4 regions of the Agrobacterium sp. 22-214-1 genome follow, and region 4 is predicted to be linked to each of the others. Evidence: riboswitches for the same ligand, from Rfam matches in the RefSeq annotation. Region 4 holds a riboswitch; each other region holds the start of a gene.
The links. Region 4 has a riboswitch for cobalamin ahead of metE (5-methyltetrahydropteroyltriglutamate--homocysteine S-methyltransferase). Riboswitches for the same ligand answer to the same signal wherever they lie in the genome.
Positions count from the first base shown of each region.

Region 1: linked by a shared signal. The riboswitch ahead of bluB (5,6-dimethylbenzimidazole synthase) and the one ahead of metE (5-methyltetrahydropteroyltriglutamate--homocysteine S-methyltransferase) in region 4 are both predicted to bind cobalamin.
Region 2: linked by a shared signal. The riboswitch ahead of nrdH (glutaredoxin-like protein NrdH) and the one ahead of metE (5-methyltetrahydropteroyltriglutamate--homocysteine S-methyltransferase) in region 4 are both predicted to bind cobalamin.
Region 3: linked by a shared signal. The riboswitch ahead of ACQZ5G_RS19110 (DUF1636 family protein) and the one ahead of metE (5-methyltetrahydropteroyltriglutamate--homocysteine S-methyltransferase) in region 4 are both predicted to bind cobalamin.

Region 1 covers NZ_JBNWCK010000001.1:357,530-362,328, forward strand. The annotation lists gene ACQZ5G_RS01850 (glyoxalase superfamily protein) at 1-199, opposite strand, end outside; gene ACQZ5G_RS01855 (TolB family protein) at 391-1,221, shown strand; cobalamin riboswitch at 1,286-1,468, shown strand; gene bluB (5,6-dimethylbenzimidazole synthase) at 1,546-2,262, shown strand; gene ACQZ5G_RS01865 (DUF2865 domain-containing protein) at 2,444-3,562, opposite strand; gene ACQZ5G_RS01870 (NADP-dependent malic enzyme) at 3,699-4,799, opposite strand, start outside.
Region 2 covers NZ_JBNWCK010000001.1:1,937,130-1,941,928, forward strand. The annotation lists gene nrdF (class 1b ribonucleoside-diphosphate reductase subunit beta) at 1-485, opposite strand, end outside; gene nrdE (class 1b ribonucleoside-diphosphate reductase subunit alpha) at 502-2,688, opposite strand; gene nrdI (class Ib ribonucleoside-diphosphate reductase assembly flavoprotein NrdI) at 2,676-3,074, opposite strand; gene nrdH (glutaredoxin-like protein NrdH) at 3,087-3,308, opposite strand; cobalamin riboswitch at 3,620-3,843, opposite strand; gene ACQZ5G_RS09745 (nucleoside triphosphate hydrolase) at 3,977-4,606, opposite strand; gene ACQZ5G_RS09750 (ATP-binding cassette domain-containing protein) at 4,603-4,799, opposite strand, start outside.
Region 3 covers NZ_JBNWCK010000005.1:290,310-295,108, reverse strand. The annotation lists gene ACQZ5G_RS19120 (cobyric acid synthase) at 1-941, opposite strand, end outside; gene cobO (cob(I)yrinic acid a,c-diamide adenosyltransferase) at 943-1,560, opposite strand; cobalamin riboswitch at 1,695-1,909, shown strand; gene ACQZ5G_RS19110 (DUF1636 family protein) at 2,031-2,456, shown strand; gene cobW (cobalamin biosynthesis protein CobW) at 2,453-3,490, shown strand; gene cobN (cobaltochelatase subunit CobN) at 3,493-4,799, shown strand, end outside.
Region 4 covers NZ_JBNWCK010000002.1:256,566-261,364, reverse strand. The annotation lists gene metE (5-methyltetrahydropteroyltriglutamate--homocysteine S-methyltransferase) at 1-2,074, opposite strand, end outside; cobalamin riboswitch at 2,175-2,386, opposite strand; gene ACQZ5G_RS10985 (ATP-binding cassette domain-containing protein) at 2,448-3,230, opposite strand; gene ACQZ5G_RS10980 (sugar ABC transporter permease) at 3,249-4,553, opposite strand; gene xylF (D-xylose ABC transporter substrate-binding protein) at 4,713-4,799, opposite strand, start outside.

The DNA.
Region 1 (4,799 bases), on a different contig from region 4:
TGTGGGTGGGCTGCAATGTCAGGTGCAGCTCGGCATTGCCCTGTCTGAGGATCATGAAGCCGACAGGGTTGCCGTTTTCGAAGGTCTTTTCGAAGCCCAACACGCCAACGTAAAAATCATGGGCCTTTTCGATGTTTTTGACAGGAAGCATTGCGGCGATCCGGCCGAAGCGGATGCCGTGATCGGCGATGGTATTCATCGCGGAACCTCGGTTTTGGGAGAAACGGCAAGGGTCACGGACGGTGCCGGAGCGCTGGCGTTTTTTCCGGTTTGAATTTGCAGGACGGTGCCTGCCGCCCTAGGATCATAATCATGGCGATGGCGGATGCAAACGGAATGTCTGCATTGCCGGGCGCTTTGAACGAGACACGGACACGCCCGGGAGGCAGAATGCGCAGCTCCATCGAAATCTTCAACATCCGCACCCGGCAGATGCGGGTGGTGTGGCAGACGCCTGATCTTTTTGAAGCGCCGAACTGGTCGCCGGATGGAAAATATCTGCTGCTGAACAGCGAAGGGCTGCTTTACCGCCTGTCTCTTGCCGGTGATATCGCGCCGGAGAAGGTCGATACCGGCTTTGCCACGCTCTGCAACAACGATCACGGTATTTCGCCGGATGGATCGCTTTACGCCATTTCCGACAAGGTGGAATTTGGCAAGAGCGCCATCTACCTCATGCCCTCGACGGGCGACGCGCCACGGCTGATGACGAAAAATCTTCCTTCTTACTGGCACGGATGGGCTCCGGATGGGAAAGGTTTTGCCTATTGCGGCATTCGCGATCAGGTCTTCGATATCTATTCGATGGATATAACAAGCGGCGTCGAGACGCGTCTCACCCACGGCGAGGGCCGCAATGACGGGCCGGATTATTCGCCAGACGGTGAGTGGATCTATTTCAATTCCAGCCGCACCGGGCGAATGCAGATCTGGCGCGTGCGGGTGGACGGCTCCGCCGTCGAGCGCATCACCGACAGCCCTTATGGCGACTGGTTTCCGCACCCGTCTCCCAAGGGAGGCAAGGTGGTGTTCGTTTCCTATGACGGAGACGTTTTCGACCATCCGCGCGATCTCGATGTGCGGGTGCGGCTGATGGACATGGATGGCGGCAATGCCGAGACGCTGTTCGAACTTTTCGGCGGGCAGGGAACGATGAATTCGCCCAACTGGTCACCGGATGGGGACGAGTTCGCTTATGTCAGGTATTTCCCGGTGGAATGATGGGGGTGAGGCAGGCCACATTGCCGCACCGCCGGCAGGATGCTTGCATCCGCAAATTTTTTTGCCCATAGCTTGCCCGTCAGGTGCCTGCCGTTGCGGCGGGAGAATCGGGAATCCGGTGAAAGACCGGAACGTGCCCAGCGCTGTGAGGCGGACGTTCTTTTTTTTAAGCCACTGAAGCAATTCGGGAAGGCGAAAAGGGCGGATGAAGCCAAGTCAGAAGACCGGCCTGATAGGATAGACCGAACCGCGCGGACGGCGGCAGGTTGTTGTCGAGGCGGGGTGCGCATTTGCGCCCGGCCTTCGCATTGTTGGGGATAAACGATGCCAGCCGATCCGTCCGTAAGCAATCCGCCCGGCGCCAGTTCGTTCGATCATGCGCTCTCGCCCGCCCGCCCGTTTTCCGGTGAGGAACGCGAGGCGATTTACCGCGCCATCGAGACCCGTCGTGACGTGCGCGACCAGTTCCTGCCGGACCCGCTGCCGGACGATCTGGTGGAGCGTCTTTTGAAGGCGGCCCATTCCGCGCCCTCGGTCGGTTTCATGCAGCCGTGGAATTTCACCCTCGTCACCGATGGCGCGATCCGTCAGGCGGCCTTCGTGGCCTTCAGCCGCGCCAATGAGGAGGCGGCGGCGATGTTCACGGGCGAGCAGCAGGCGCTTTATCGCAGTCTCAAGCTCGAAGGCATCCGCAAGGCGCCGCTCAGCATCTGCGTCACCTGCGATCCGACGCGCGGCGGCAAGGTGGTGCTGGGCCGCACCCATAATCCGCGCACGGATGTCTATTCCACCGTCTGCGCCATCCAGAATCTCTGGCTCGCGGCGCGCGCCGAAGGCATCGGCGTCGGCTGGGTCAGCATTTTCCACGATAGCGACATTCGCACCATTCTCGATATTCCCGATCATATCGAAATCGTTGCCTGGCTTTGCCTCGGCCGTGTCGATGCGCTCTATAACGAGCCGGAACTTGCGGTGAAGGGCTGGCGACAGCGCGTGCCGTTGGAGGAGCTTGTGTTCCGCAACCGCTGGGGCGGGGTGTAAGACAGATAAAAGTTCTGCGAGGGAAGCGGGGCGTTGCTGCTTGTTCTTCTCCCCGGCGGGGAGAAGATGGCCCGAAGGGTCAGATGAGGGGGCAAGCTCTCAGCATATCTCTACCGTAGCCCTCTCATCCCGCTGCCGCGGACTGAAGAAACGAGCGGCGTCCGCTCGCTCCACGACGGCTTCACTGCTGCGGCTGTATACCCTTCAATGCCGGGTTCTTCAGGTCGATCCGGCCTGTCTGGTCCGGCAGAAATTTGGGGCCAATGATGCGCACTTTCGTATCGTTCGGGTCATAGTCGCGTTCGGGAACGGGTTGTTCCGGCGGCTTGGCGGCCTGCTGCTGCTCGGCGGGTTTGGGGGCGGCCTTGTCACCTTGCGGTGAGGGGATTTTCGTGATGCCGGAATAGGGTGTTTCGGATTCCGGCCGGGCGGCTTCTTCCTGCTTCTGCATTTCTTCGTGATAGGCGGCCATGTTGCAGGCGCAGCCCGGCGCTTTTGCCGTGGCGTTCCTGTAAGCGAAGGCGGTTGGCAGGTCCCTGTAGGGCTTGCCTGTTTCCGCAGACACCATGTCTGCGGTTTCCTGATCCGTCATGGAGTGGAAATAAAGCTCCGTCTCGGTGCCCGGACACATTTTCTCGCACTGCTCCGCCTGGGCGCGGAAATCGAGCGGCGAGGCATTGGAAGCGATGGGGAAAAACGAGCCGTCGCAGGTCCGCACGCAGAGTGTGCGAAGCCCGCCCTCGGCGGCGGCGTTGGGGTAGGGCGAAAGCCCCGCCTGTCCCGGCTCCTCGCCATTCTGCTGGCCATTCTGCTGGAAAGCGTCGGGATAACGCGTCGCATCCGGAGGCGGCGGCAATTGCGTTTCCGTTTGCGGCAGGGTGTTGCAGCCATTGGCATCGAGGGCGGCAAGAATGCGCTGACGCCTGATGTCGCCGTCGTCGCTACGCGCGGCCGCCATGGCGTCGTCGCGGTCACGGATGATGGCGTTGCGTTCGCTTTCCGCTTCCGCCAGCGCATCGCCGATTTCGGCGCAGATACCGGCATTGGGATTGCCGTAGACGATGACGCTGCCCGAGGAGCAGCCATAGCCGCGCAGGTCATTCCTGATCTTGCGGATGACGATGTTCTGGCGGGCGAGCGCATTGGCGTAACGCCGCACCTCGGCCGTATTGCCGATGACGCGGGGCGGCTCGCGCAATTGCGCATAAAGCGTATCGCAGACCTGATCCGCGAAAGCGGCGGCCGGGGCGATGAAAACAAGGGGAAGCAGGAGGCCGATGATGCGGCTGCGGCGGGTCAATTGTTCGATCCGTTCGATGTCCCCGGCCGGTGGCAGGGGCGTTATACTTCACGAAATCCGTGTTTCAGGAAGATAACATAAGCTGTTGCCGCAATGCGGCAACAGCTTGTTCAAAATTGCGTTAATGCGGCCTCTATCACACCGAAGGATGTGAGGCCTGCACCACGGCAAACGCCGCCATGTTGACCACGCCGCGCGAGGTGACGCTGGGCGACAGGATATGGGCGGGCAGGGCCGTGCCGAGCAGGATCGGGCCGACATGCAGGCCTTCCGTCAAGGTGCGGGTGACACCGAGGGTGATGTTGGCGGCATCGAGGTTCGGGAAGACCAGCAGGTTCGCTTCGCCCGTCAGCACGCTGTTTGGCATGGCGCGCTTGCGCAGCGCTTCCGAAAGGGCCGAACCGCCCTGCATTTCGCCATCGACTTCCAGTTCCGGTGCGGCTTCCTGCACGATCTTCAGGGCGCGGCGCATCTTGCGGGCGCTTTCGGAATCGCGCGAGCCGAAATTGGAATGGCTGGCGAGGGCGATCTTCGGCGTGATGCCGAAGCGGCGGATTTCCTTGGCCGCGAGAATGGCCATTTCCGCCACTTCCTCGGAGGTCGGATCGTAATTCACGAAAGTATCGGTGAGGAACAGCGCACCCTGCTGGGTGATGAGCAGGCTGAGGCCGGCGAAGGAACGCACGCCTTCCTGCTTGCCGATGATCTGGTTCACGTCGCGCAAGTGGCGGTCGTAACGGCCTTCGAGACCGCAGATCAGCGCATCCGCTTCGCCGCGCTTCACCGACAGCGCGCCGATGACGGTCGTGTTGGTGCGCACGATGGTGCGGGCTGCTTCCGGGTTGATGCCGACGCGGCCGACAAGGGCGAAATAGTCATCGACATAATCGCGGTAGCGCGGATCGTCTTCCGGGTTGACCACGGCGAAATCCGTATGCGGGCGGATGCGCAGGCCGAAGCGCTTCAGGCGCGTTTCGATGATCTGCGGGCGGCCGATGAGGATCGGGATGCCGGTGCCTTCTTCCAGCAGCACCTGGGCGGCGCGCAGCACGCGCTCGTCTTCGCCTTCGGCAAAGATGATGCGCTTCTTTTCGGCGGCTTTCGCGGCATTGAAGACCGGCTTCATGATGAAGCCCGAGCGCCAGACGAAACGGTTCAGCTGATCGAGATAGGCTTCGAAATCGGTGATCGGCCGGGCGGCGACGCCGCTTGCGGCGGCAGCGCGGGCAACCGCCGG
Region 2 (4,799 bases), on a different contig from region 4:
AGAAACACGCTGGCGATCTTCTTTTTCAGCGGATCGCCGCTGTCATATTCTCGCATGATGAGCGCGGATTTACGCTGCAGGAATTCGTTTTCCTCCGACCAGCGATAGGCGTCGTCAACATCGGGCGTGAGGCAGAGCGTTGAGAAAATCGATGAATAGGAGCGGGCGTGCACGGCCTCCATGAAGGAGATGTTGGAAAGCACCGCCTCCTCATGCGGCGTTGCCGAATCCTCCATCAGGCGCACCGCGCCGATACCGTTCTGGATGGTGTCGAGCAATGTCAGGCCGGTGAAGACACGGATTGTCAGTTTCTGTTCTTCCGGCTTCAGCGTTCCCCAGGAGGGGATGTCGTTGGAGAGCGGCACCTTTTCCGGCAGCCAGAAATTCGAGGTCAGGCGGTTCCAGACTTCGAGGTCCTTGTCGTCCTCGATGCGGTTCCAGTTGACCGCGCGGATGCGGGACGCGGTTTTTACGGCGATGTTCATTGTCTTGTCCCTCAATTCAGAGCGTGCAGGAAACGCAGCCCTGAACCTGCGTGCCTTCCAGCGCCATCTGGCGCAAACGGATGTAATAGATGGTCTTGATGCCCTTCTTCCAGGCATAGATCTGCGCCCGATTGATATCGCGTGTCGTTGCCGTATCGCGGAAGAACAGCGTCAACGACAGGCCCTGGTCGACATGCTGGGTCGCGGCCGCATAGGTGTCTATGATCTTTTCAGGACCGATCTCGTAGGCATCCTGATAATATTCGAGATTGTCGTTCGAGAGATAGGAAGCCGGGTAATAAACGCGACCGATCTTGCCCTCTTTACGGATTTCGATCTTCGAGACGATCGGATGAATGGAAGAGGTGGAGTGGTTGATATAGGAGATCGAACCGGTGGGCGGTACGGCCTGAAGGTTCTGGTTATAGAGACCCGATGCCATCACGTCCTGCTTCAACGCTGTCCAGTCTTCCTGCGTTGGAATGGCGATGCCGGCTTTTTCGAACAGCTCACGGACCTTTTCCGTCGCGGGCAACCATTCCCGGTCGGTATATTTGTCGAAATAGTCGCCTGAGGCATATTTGGAGTTCTCAAAGCCCTTGAAGCTCTGGCCCCGTTCCACCGCCAACCGGTTGCTGGCGCGGATGGCGTGATAGGTGACGGTGTAGAAATAAATATTGGTGAAATCGATGCCTTCTTCGGAACCGTAGAAGATGCGCTCACGCGCCAGATAACCATGCAGGTTCATCTGGCCAAGCCCGATGGCGTGGCTGGCATCATTGCCCTTCTCCACCGAGGGCACGGAGGAAATATGGCTCATGTCCGACACGGCCGTCAGCGCCCGGATGGAGGTCTCGATGGTCTTGCCGAAATCGGCGGAATCCATCGCCGAAGCAATATTGAGCGAGCCGAGATTGCAGGAAATATCCTTGCCCATATGGCTATAGGACAGATCGGCGTTGAACTCGCTCGCTTCGCTGACCTGCAGGATTTCCGAGCAGAGATTGCTCATGCTGATGCGGCCGGCAACCGGATTGGCGCGGTTCACCGTATCTTCGAACATGATGTATGGATAGCCGCTCTCGAACTGGATTTCGGCGATCACCTGGAAGAATTCGCGCGCTTTGATCTTTTTTTTGCGGATGCGGCTATCGGCGACCATTTCCTGGTATTTTTCGGTGACCGAAATTTCGGTCAACGGCACGCCATAGACCCGCTCCACATCATAGGGCGAGAACAGGTACATATCCTCATTGTTGCGGGCGAGTTCAAAGGTGATGTCGGGAATCACCACACCGAGCGACAGGGTCTTGATACGGATTTTCTCGTCGGCATTTTCGCGCTTGGTATCGAGGAAGCGCATGATATCCGGGTGGTGGGCATGCAGATAGACCGCGCCGGCACCCTGACGCGCACCCAGCTGGTTGGCGTAGGAAAAGCTGTCTTCCAATAGCTTCATGACGGGAATAACGCCGGAAGACTGGTTTTCGATCTGTTTGATCGGCGCTCCGAATTCGCGAATATTGGTTAAGGACAGCGCCACGCCGCCACCGCGCTTGGAAAGCTGCAGCGCCGAATTGATAGAGCGACCAATGCTTTCCATATTGTCTTCCACACGCAGCAGAAAACACGAGACCAGTTCACCACGGCTCTTCTTGCCGGCGTTGAGGAATGTCGGCGTTGCCGGCTGGAAGCGGCCTGAAATGATTTCATCGACCAGATCGCGGGCAAGCTGCTCATCGCCACGCGCAAGGGCCAGCGCCACCATGCAGACGCGATCCTCGTAACGCTCCAGATAACGTTTTCCGTCGAAGGTCTTCAGCGTGTAGGAGGTGTAATATTTGAAGGCGCCGAGAAAGGTCGGGAAGCGGAATTTCCGGGCATAGGCTTCGTCATAGAGATCGCGGACGAAATTGAAGGAATACTGATCCAGTACCTCCTGCTCGTAATATCCCTCCGTCACCAGATAATCGAGCTTTTCCCTGAGGTTATGGAAAAAGACGGTATTCTGGTTGACGTGCTGGAGGAAATATTGCCGGGCAGCCAGGCGATCCTTGTCTAGCTGGATCTTTCCGTTCTCATCGTAAAGGTTCAGCATCGCGTTCAGCGCGTGGTAGTCCAGAGCCGCATCGAGCGGTTTCTGGGTTACGGCTGCCGGCTGTTTGACGTCCTTGCGAATGGCGCTCGAGGTCAGCGTGTCCAAAATCGTTCCAATCCATGTTTGACGTTGGCGACATCTTCCTCCGTGCCGAGAAGCTCGAAGCGATAGAGAAACGGCACTGCGCATTTGCGCGAGACGATATCTCCGGCGGATGCGAAAGCTGCGCCAAAATTCGTGTTTCCCGCCGCGATGACGCCGCGAATGAGATTTCGGTTGGAGGGCTCGTTCAAAAACCGGATGACCGGTTTCGGGACGGCGCCTTTGGTGCCACCACCCCCATAGGTGGGGGTGACCAGCACATAGGGCTCGGACACATGGGGAACATCTTCCTCAACGCCAAGCGGCAGGCGAAACAGACGCCGTCCCAGTTTCAGAAGGAAACGATGGGTGTTTTCAGAGCGGCTGGAATAATAGACGATCAGGCCCATCGCCCCGCCGCCTCAACTGATCGAGCCGATCATATCCGGCCGGAAACCCGCCCAATGGCGCTCACCGGCAACAACGACGGGCACCTGCATGTAGCCGAGGCCCCGGACATGATCGAGCGCATCCGCATCTTCGGAAATATCGACAATCTCATAGGGGACGCCGATGCGGTCGAGGGCGCGATAGGTGGCGGTGCATTGGACGCAGGCGGGCTTGCTGTAAACGGTGATGGTCATAATTTCCTCTCTCGAAGCCGGTTTCGGACACGGCTCAACATTGCCGATTGCAATCGCAATCGGACGGCGATGGTTCTGTCATTCAGGTGAGGCGCAGGGCCTTGGAAGGCTTCTCGCATTCAGGACGGAAACCGGGTCTGGTTTTCCTGGTGATGCTGCAAGCCGCGTAAAATCATTCCCTACGCCGACGAGCGCAGCAACTCAAACAAATGCACTGGCATGACTTCACCCCGAAGCTTGTTCTGGAGGGGGCAGAAAAGGGCGCACGCAAATCATTTGCGTCATACACCTTCCTCCGGACACCCCGCCCGTGGACGTTTGCGCTCAAGGCAGGTCTCCTGACTTGCGGGTCACAACATCTATTCCGGCCTTCCCGAAGCTTTCGGCTCCAGTGACCCAAATCGGAACGATGCTCACCGCTTACAGTTGCGGGGGCAGTTTCGGCCTTGCTCCGCCATAAAGGCGTTACGCACCGAATTCCCGTCTTAGCTCCCAATCCTTGCGAATCGGAAGAACCTCGAACACCACATATAGTATATGAGGAAATTTTCGCGTCAATAAATAGACACACAAAAGCCCCACCCTGTGGATCAAAAAGATTCAACACATGGTCAACAAAGGCTTAACGGCACATGCGTGCCGCCGCTCAAACAGAGAAAAGCGTTAATCTATTCCCAGATATCGATGTGAATATCGGCGGGACGGGCGTTTTCGATCACCCTTTTTCCGTTCGGAAGATCGTTTTCGAAAAGTTTGGCGTGGATATCAGCCTCGTCGAGACCGTAGCCCTGCCACCTTTTCCGCAGCCTCTCCTCCAGCACCTCGACGGACGGCCCGACAAAAATGGTGAGGTCGAAGCTTTTGGAAAGAGTTGTCCACGGCGCCTCGTCCAGCAGCAGATAATTGCCTTCAGCGAGGATAAAGCGTGTTTCCGGCGCAATCGCCCGGGCAGACGCTATGGCGATTTCACGGGAGCGGTCGAAAACCGGAACAAGCACCTCCTGCCCGCCCTTGCGGACGGCGGAAACGATATCGAGAAAACCGCGCACGTCGAATGTTTCCGGCGCGCCTTTTCGCGGCAGCAGCCCCCGCTCTTCAAGGATGCCATTGTCCATATGGAAGCCATCCATGGGCAGGACGGCGGCCGTTTCGCCCCGTGCGAGCAAAGTATCACAAAGGGCATCCGCCAGCGTGGATTTGCCGGCCCCAGGGGGACCGGCAATAGCGACGATAAAACGGGATTTACCTTCTGCCCGCCGAAGAACATCCCCGGCGATCGTTTCAAGCTTCAGCGTCATGCGGCAAGCGTTTCCTTCGGCGCTTCCTTGGCGCCCGTCATGAAGGCGACCGCATCCGACATGGAATAGTCCTTCGGATTGATGACGCACAGACGCTTGCCGAGCCGATGGATATGAATGCGATCCGCGACCTCGAACACATGCGGCATGTTATGCGAGATGAGAACGATCGGCAGGCCTCTCGAGCGCACAT
Region 3 (4,799 bases), on a different contig from region 4:
TTTTTCAGCACGGCAAGATCGGCGATGGTGGCTTTCGAGCCGCAAAGCAGTACCAGCCGGCAATCGGCGGGAATGGTTTCGCCCGGCCGCGCGCGGATGAGCTCGACATCCGGTTCCATATCCAACGGATCGAGATCGTCGAAATTGGAAATATGCGGCAGGATCGGTACGGCAATGCGGATCTTCGCGCCAGGTTTCCGCTCAGCCGGGCCGGAAAGCCCGAGAGCATCCTCTGCCGGCAACTTAGCGGCGTCGGCAAAATGTGGCAGGAGCCCGATGGAGGCCCAACCGGTTTTTTCTGCAATTATCCGCATGCCGTCTGAAAACAGGGCCGGATCCCCGCGAAAGCGATTGACGATAAAACCTTCGATCATCGCCGCGTCTTCTGCGTCGAGCACGGCTTTGGTGCCGACGAGGCTGGCGATGACGCCGCCCCGGTCGATATCGCCGATCAGGATCACAGGCGCGTCCGCAGCTCTGGCAAAACCCATATTGGCGATATCATTGGCACGCAGGTTGATTTCGGAGGCGCTGCCGGCACCTTCCACCAGCACCAGATCGGCCTGTTGTTTCAGGCGGTTGAAGCTTTCGAGCACGCGCGGCATCAGCCCGGCCTTCATGTGCTGATAATCGGCCGCTTTGGCATTGCCGGCGATCTTGCCCTGCACCACCACCTGTGCGCCGGTCTCGCTCTGCGGCTTCAGGAGCACCGGGTTCATGTGCACGGAAAGCGGCACGCCCGCCGCCCGTGCCTGCAGCGCCTGCGCACGGCCAATCTCGCCGCCATCGGCGGTGACCGCCGCATTGTTCGACATGTTCTGCGGTTTGAACGGCGTGACGGACAGGCCGCGCTTGGCGAAGGCACGGGCAAGGCCGGCCACCATCAGCGATTTGCCGACATCCGAGCCGGTTCCCTGAAACATCAGCACGCGTGCAGCCATGTCAGAATTCTATCCCCGCCTGCGCCTTCACGCCCGCCTTGAAGTGATGTTTCACGAGGGTCATTTCCGTCACCATATCGGCCGCGTCGATGAGCGGTTGCTTGGCGTTGCGGCCGGTGACGATGACATGCAGATCGGGCCTGCGGCTGGAAAGCGTCTCGACCACCTCTTCCAGCGGCAGGTAATCGTAACGGAGCGCGATGTTCAGCTCATCGAGGATCAGCAGGCCGATGGTCTCGTCGGCCATCAGGACCCTGGCTTCCTCCCAGGCCTTTGCCGCCGCCGCGACGTCGCGTTTCAAATCCTGCGTGTCCCAGGTGAACCCCTCGCCCATGGTGCGCCACACGACCCTGTCGCCGAACAAAGTCAGCGCCTGCTGTTCTCCCGTCGACCATGCGCCCTTGATGAATTGAACGACGCCGACCCGCCGCCCGGTGCCGAGCATGCGCAGAGCAAGGCCGAAAGCGGCGGTGGATTTGCCCTTGCCGGGACCGGTATTGATCATCAGCAGACCTTTTTCGATGGTCTTTTCCGCAACCTCGGCGTCCTGCACCGTCTTGCGGTTGACCATTTTCTGCCGGTGACGTTCGGCTTCGCTGTCGCTGATGTCGCGTGTCATCGCGTTTTCCTTTTTATCCAGCGGCGCGGGACCCGGTGCCCCAGCCATTCGGAGCGGCGACTATACCCAATTTGCCGCACCCGGCAATGTGCGGGCCACAGGGCCGCGGCATTGACCCTCACGCCCGTTCAGCCTAAGGGTAACGGACTGACGGTCTTTTCCCGGCAACGGGAAAAGCTAAGAGGGAACACGGTTCCAGCCCGATTACCGGGTCATTCCGTGGCTGCCCCCGCAACTGTAAGCGGTAAGCCCGCACCGTAAAGCCACTGGACACCTCAACGGGTTCGGGAAGGCGGTGTCAGGGTGTAAAGCCGCGAGCCAGGAGACCTGCCGTTTCAGGAAAAACGTCTGCCGGGCGGGGTGCTCCGGTCAGTCGGTTAGATCGAACATCCGGTTTGCGCCTGTCCGCATACCGTATTCGACATCCGCACCCCCGAGATTTTTTTGCAAGGCGCGGGAAACGATACGGTTTGGATATTTCAGCGACATCTTCATGTACAGGCGGAAACACGCAGGACGAAACGGCGTCCGGCGTGACCGTCTTCGTTTGCAGAAGCTGTCGCGATGAAGCCGACCCCAATGCCGAACCGCGCCCCGGCTCACGCCTCGCCGATGCCGTCGTCGCAAAGGCGGAGGAAACGGGTGTCACCGTTCGTTCCGTCAACTGCCTCGCCAATTGCAAGCGCGGGCTTAGCGCCGTGCTGCGCAGCGCCAATGGCTGGTCCTATGTTTTCGGCGGGCTGACGACCGGTGATGCGGAAGATTTGCTGACCGGCGCACGGCTGCTGGCTGCCGCCCCCGACGGCCTGATGCCCTGGCGCGGTCGCCCCGAACCCTTAAAGCGCGGCATGGTGGCGCGCATTCCCCCATTCGATTTTACCGAGGAGAGATCATGAGCACCCTTCTGGACCGCGTTCCCTGCACCATCGTCACCGGCTTTCTGGGGGCTGGCAAAACCACGCTGCTGCGCGGCCTTCTCGAACAACTGGACGGCAAGCGGCTGGCGATCATCGTCAACGAATTCGGCGATATCGGCATCGATGGCGAGATTCTCAAAGGTTGCGGTATTGAAAGCTGCCCGGAAGAAAACATTGTCGAACTGGCCAATGGCTGCATCTGCTGCACGGTGGCGGATGATTTCCAGCCCGCCATCGAACAGATTCTGAGCCGCCAGCCGAAGGTGGAGCATATCCTCATCGAAACCTCCGGCCTCGCCCTGCCGAAGCCGCTGGTGCAGGCCTTCCAGTGGCCGGCGATCAAGAGCCGCGTGACGGTGGATGCCGTCGTGGCCGTGGTGGATGGCGCCGCCCTTGCCGAAGGGCAGGTGGCGCACGACATGGAAGCACTCGCCGCCCAGCGGGCCAATGACGAGGCGCTCGATCACGATGACCCGGTCGAAGAGGTTTTCGAGGATCAGGTTGCCTGCGCCGATCTTGTCGTGCTGACCAAGGCCGATCTTCTTGACGGTGCTGGCCTCAACAAGGCCAAGGCGCATGTTCTCGAACATCTGCCGAAGGCGGCAAAGATCGTCGTGGCATCCAATGGCGCCATCGACCCCGCCGTGCTGATCGGTCTTGGCCTTGCGGTGGAAGAGGATATCGAAAACCGCCGTACCCACCATGATGGCGAACTCGACCACGAGCATGACGATTTCGACAGCTTCGTCATCGATCTGCCGGCCGTGACCGACCCGGAAGCGCTGGCAGCCCGTATCGCCGAGACGGCTGCTGCGGAGAATGTCCTGCGCATCAAGGGCTTCATCGAGGTTTCCGCAAAGCCGATGCGCCTGCAGGTGCAGGCTGTCGGCAGCCGCGTCAACCACTATTACGACCGGCCCTGGGCCGCGGGTGAGGAACGCCGCAGCCGCCTCGTCGTCATCGGCGAAAAGGGCATCAACCGAGAAAAGATCGAACAGATGCTGGCCGCCTGACGATGCACATCCTGGCCACCACATCCTCGTCTCTGGACGACCTGATCGAGCCGGTTGATCTCAACCAGCCCCGGTCTGATGTGGTGATGCTGTCGTTTTCGGCAAGCGATCTGGCCGGTTTGGAACAGGCCTGGCGGCGAACAGAGGGTGTGCTCCCCTCCCTGTCAGCCGCCAACCTCTCCGAGCTTCGACATCCCATGTCGGTCGATCTCTGGATCGAAAAGACGGCGGAACATGCCAAGGTTATTCTTATCCGGATTCTCGGCGGTGCGGAACGCTGGCGTTACGGTGTCGATCAGATTTCCATTCTTGCGCGCAGGCGCGGCATCAAGCTTCTGCTTGTGCCGGGTGAGTGCAGCGAAAGGGACGAGAAACTCGAAGCGGCCTCGACCGTCGATCGGCGAATTTTGGCCTCGGTCCTCTCCTTCTTTCGCGAGGGCGGGCAGGAGAATATGGACCGGCTTGCCCTTGGTCTCGCCGCTCTTGCAAGGGGCGAGGCATGGCCGGATATTGAAGCTGAGCCGCTGCCGAAAGCCGGTTTTTACCGGCCCGGCAGGGGCGTTGTGGATAGGGCGGAAGCCTGCGCGGGTTTTCCCGACGGTGCGTCCCTTCTGCCCATCCTCTTTTACCGTTCCATGCTTCTAGCGGCAGATGCCGCACCGGTGGATGCGCTTTTCGAGGCGCTCTCGCGGCGCGGTTTTGCACCCTTGCCGATTTTTGTCAGCGGTCTGAAGGATGGCGAGGCGATCCGTTTCCTCGAAACGGTGCTGCCCGATCTGAAGCCCGCCGCCATCATTGCCGCCACCGCCTTCGCCAGCCAGACGGATGACGACGGCGCAACGCTGTTCGACCGTATCGGCGTGCCTGTGTTTCAAGTGGTGATGGCGACGACGCGGCGGGACGGATGGGCGAAAAATGCGCGCGGTCTCAATCCCTCCGATCTTGCCATGCATGTCGTCCTGCCGGAACTGGATGGCCGGATTCTCGCCGGTGCAATCTCGTTCAAACAGGCGCGCATGGATGGCGGCGCGAGTTTGCTCAATGTACCCGAGGCTGATCGCGTCGAGCAGGTGGCAAATCGCATCGCCGCTTTCCTGCGGCTGAGGAATGCCCTTCCACGGGATCGCCGCGTCGTCATTCTGATGCCGGATTATCCAGGTGCGGCGCCCGGGCGAACCGGTTATGCCGTCGGTCTCGATGTGCCGCAAAGCGTTCTCGAAATGCTGCAGGATCTCGCCGGGGCCGGTTATACGGTCAAGGATATTCCTAAGACCGCGCGGGCGCTGCTCGACTGTGTCGAGCAACAGGA
Region 4 (4,799 bases):
CGATGGAGATCACGTCGGCGTCCATAGCAGCAATGGCATCGATGATCTGGTTGAATTCGGAATAGCACATATGGGTGTGAACCTGTGTGCGGTCGCCCACACCGCTGGAGCAAATGCGGAAGCATTCCACCGCCCAGCCGAGATAATCCTGCCAGTCCCGGTGCCGAAGCGGCAGTCCTTCACGAAGAGCTGCCTCATCGATCTGGATCATCTGCGCACCGGCCGCTTCGAGATCATTGACCTCGTCGCGGATGGCGAGCGCGATCTGGCGGCATGTCAGGCTTCTGGCGATATCGTCGCGGACGAAGGACCAGTTGAGGATCGTCACCGGCCCGGTCAGCATGCCCTTGACAGGCTTGTCAGTGAGCGACTGGGAATATTCCCACCAGCGAACCGTCATCGCTTTTGGGCGCGACACATCGCCGAAGATGACGGGCGGACGCACATAACGCGAGCCGTAACTCTGCACCCATGCATGCTGGGTGAAGGCGAAGCCAGAAAGCTGTTCACCGAAATATTGCACCATGTCATTGCGCTCGAACTCGCCATGCACGAGAACGTCGAGACCGATTTCCTCCTGCCAGCGAATGGTCGCTTCGGTTTCCTTCTGCAGGAATTTTTCATATTGCGCATCCGTCAGAGCGCCCTTCGAATGTGCCGATCTGGCCTTGCGCACCTCCGGCGTCTGCGGGAAGGAGCCGATGGTCGTCGTCGGAAAAAGCGGCAGCGCAATGGCCTGCGACTGCACTTTCTGCCGCTCGGCAAACGGGCTCACCCGCTTCCTGTCGGCCTCGCCAATCGTCGCGATACGCTTCTGCACGGCGGCGTCCGTTACCTTCGGCGAGGATGCACGCGCGGCAACGGCCTTGGAGGCAGCCTCCAGTTCCGTCGCGACAGCAGCCTTGCCCTCACCGAGGGCCCTGCCAAGCGTGGCAAGCTCGCCGAGCTTCTGGGTGGCGAAGGAAAGCCAGCTTTTCAGATCGGCATCGAGGCCGGTTTCCAGTTCGAGATCGACCGGGACATGCAGCAGCGAGCAGGACGGCGCGATCTGAAACGCCGCCGCACCGCGTGCCGCGATCACCGGTTCCAATCGGGTAATGATTGCAGCGAGATCAGCGCGCCAGATGTTGCGGCCGTCGATGACACCCAGCGACAGGACGCGATTTTCCGGCAACGCCTTCAACACCGTCTCCAGCGCATCGGGTGCTCGCACCAGATCGACATGAAGGCCCGCGACCGGAAGCGCTGCGACGGCTTCGAGATTGTCCTCAAGCCCACCGAAATAGGTGGCGAGCAGGATTTTCAAATCCGGCGCGGCCTTCGACAAAGCCCGATAGGCTATAGCCAGCGCGTGCCGCTCCCCCTCGGAAAGATCGAGCACGGCGACCGGCTCGTCGATCTGCACCCAGTCCGCACCGGCCGCGCGCAGGCATCGCAGCAGCTCTTCATAGACGGGCAGCAACCTTGCCAGCAGATCGAGAGGCTTGAAGGCTGCCTCGCGCGCCTTGGCAAGCTTCAGGAACGTGACCGGGCCGAGAATGACCGGACGCGTATGGATGCCGAGCGCCTTCGCCTCAAGGAAGTGGTCGACCGGCTTTTGCGAGGTGAGCACGAAATGCTGATCCTCTGAAACCTCCGGCACCATGTAGTGATAGTTGGTGTCGAACCATTTGGTCATTTCCAGCGCCGGAACGCCCTGACCATGATGCGAGTGTCCTTCATGCCCATGGCCGCAGCCTGCATGCGCTTCGCTCTGGCTGCCGCGCGCCATGGCGAAATAGGTGGAGAGGGCAACATCTCCACCCGCCCATCCATAGAGGGATGGAATGGCGCCCACCATCACGGCGGTATCGAGAACGTGATCGTAAAGGGAGAAATCGTTGGACGGGATATGGGCAATCCCCTTCTCAAGCTGGAGCGCCCAGTTTTCGGCACGCAGCCGGGCGGCGGTTTCGAGCAGTTCCGTCTCGGAAATCTTGCTGGACCAGAAGCCTTCAAGCGCGAACTTCAGTTCACGATGGCGTCCGATCCTCGGAAAACCGAGCGATGCGACTGGAATGGTCTTGTCTGGCATTGTCATACCCCATTTGGTTGTGGGGGCATGGGTAAAGCGGACGCGTGCAGGCCCGGCCTGTGCCGGACCATTGCAGCAACCACCGGGACACCCCGCCCGTGGACGTTATTTTGTCCTGGCAGGTCTCCTGGCTTACGGGTCGTCGCCTTTGTCCGTCTTCCCGGGGGTTACCCCAGTGACGTGTTGGACAAAGGCTCGCCGCTTACAGTTGCGGGGGCAGCTCCGGTCTTGCCGATCGTCGGCGCACCGGATTCCCTCTTAGCTCCGGGATCGAACAAACGAGCCCGGAGAACCATGACACCCGCATTTCTCACCACGGGCGTCACGATGTCAATAGACATAAAGAAATCTTTATATCTTTATTTCACTAAATTCAGAGAGCGACCGCACCCGGCCCCGGCACCGCACCGGGCGGCACTTTGCCCAGAATGATCATGCCAAGCACCTCGTCCTTGGTGACATCCTGCGTGCGGGCATGGCCCACCACCTTGCCGTTCTTCATCACGAAGACCCGGTCGGCCAGATCGAAGACATCGTGAATATCGTGACTGATGAGGAAGATGCCGATGCCCTGCCGTTTCAGCTCCTTGACGAGATCGCCCACCTGCGCCGTTTCCTGCGGCCCGAGTGCGGCCGTCGGCTCGTCCATGATGAGGATGCGGGCATCGAACAGAATGGCGCGGGCGATGGCGACGGATTGCCGCTGGCCGCCGGACAACGCCTTCACCGGCTCCTTGAACCGCCGGAAATTGGGGTTGAGACGCCCCATGACCTCGCGGGCCGAGGCTTCCATGGCGACATCGTCAAGCGTGCCCCATTTCGTCTTCAGCTCGCGGCCGAGATAAAGATTGGCCGCCGCATCGACATTATCGGCCACGGCCAGTGTCTGGTAGATGGTTTCGATGCCGTATTTCTTGGCATCGCGTGGATTGCGGATATCGGCGTCCTCGCCATTGATGAGAATATCGCCGCCATCGCGCCGATAGGCGCCGGAGAGGATTTTGATAAGGGTCGATTTGCCCGCGCCGTTGTGGCCGAGAAGGGCGACCACCTCACCGGGGAAAAGATCGACAGAGGCGTTTTCCACCGCATGGATACCGCCGAAGGAAATGGAAATATTGCGCATTTCCACGAGGGGCGTGACTTGGTCCGTCATAGGAGTTCTCCTCGGTTCTTACTTGGCGCGGGCGCGGTAGATGGTGTCGAGCCAGACGGCGACGACCAGAACCACACCGACAACGATGCGCTGGAAGGGCGTATCGATGCCCACCAGCACCATGCCGGATTGCAGCGACTGCATGACGAGCGCGCCGAGCATCGCGCCCGCTATGGTTCCGACACCGCCGGCAAGCGAGGTGCCGCCGATGACGGCCGCCGCGATGGTGTAAAGCTCGTCCAGCTCGCCCTGGGCATTGGTGGCCGCGTTGAGGCGGGCGGTGGAGATGGCTGCGGCGATGGCGCACAGAACACCCATCAGCGTGAAGATTTTGACTGTCACCCAGCGGGTCTTGATGCCGGCGAGTTCGGCCGCTTCCGGATTGCCGCCGATGGCGAAGACATAACGGCCGAAACGCAGCCTTGTGGCGATGAAAGTCATGACCGCACCGACGGCGAGCGCCATCAGCACCGGAATGGCGATGCCGTGCGAAATGAACAGACCGCCTTCAGGCCAGGCGATGCCATTGGCGTCGGCATAGTTGCGGGCGATGTTGACCGGCCATGGATAGCTGTTGACCACCGCCACGAAACCGATGACGACAAGGCAGCCCAGCGCGGCCAGAAAATATTCCGCCCAGACGGGCCGCAACGGAAAGCCGAAACGGCGGCGCTGATGACGGGAGTTCAGGATGGCCGCAATGATGGCGACGCAGGCGATGACGGCGGCGATCCAGCTCCATGTCGCGCCGATCGAACCGCTGGTGCCGCCGCCCATCAGGCGGAAGGTGGAATCCATCGGCGCCACGGTGCGGCCGCTGGTGATGAACCAGGTGCCGCCGCGCCAAACGAGCAGGCCGCCCAGCGTGACGATGAAGGACGGCACGTTGAGAAAGGCGATGATGGAGCCCTGCAACATGCCGATGGCGCCGCCGACGAAAATGCCGACCAGAAGCGTGACGATCCACGTGGCCCAATGTTCGAAGCCGAGGATCTGCGGCAGGATTTCCGCCTGCATGACACCCATGATCATGCCGGAAAAACCGAGGATCGAGCCGACAGACAGGTCGATATTGCGGGTGACGATGACGAGCACCATGCCGGTTGCCATGACAGCCACGGAGGCGGTCTGCACGGAAAGGTTCCAGAGGTTTCGCGGCGTCAGGAACAGCCCGCCGGACAGGATATGAAATCCGATCCAGATCAGGAGAAGCGCGCCGACCATGCCGAGCAGTCTGGTATCCAGCTCGGTGGCGTTGATGAAGCGCGTTATCGAGCCTGTTTTTTCCGTCTTTTGCGACGCTGTAGTATTGGACTGGGTCATATCGGCCATGAACTGCCGGTGCTCCTCACATCTTAGAGCGTTTTCGCTTTTTTCTGGCGCATTTCCGGGTGGAAAACCGGGGCCTACTTTTCCTGGAAATGCTATAAAAGGCGCCGCGCCATGAGCCATGGCGCAGCGCCCGAACCGGGACCTATTCGATCAATCGCAGGCTTTGACCGTTTTAGCCTTCACGCCCTGGCAGGCCGTTTCCTTCTTGATCCAGCCGGCGTCGATGACGACGTTCAG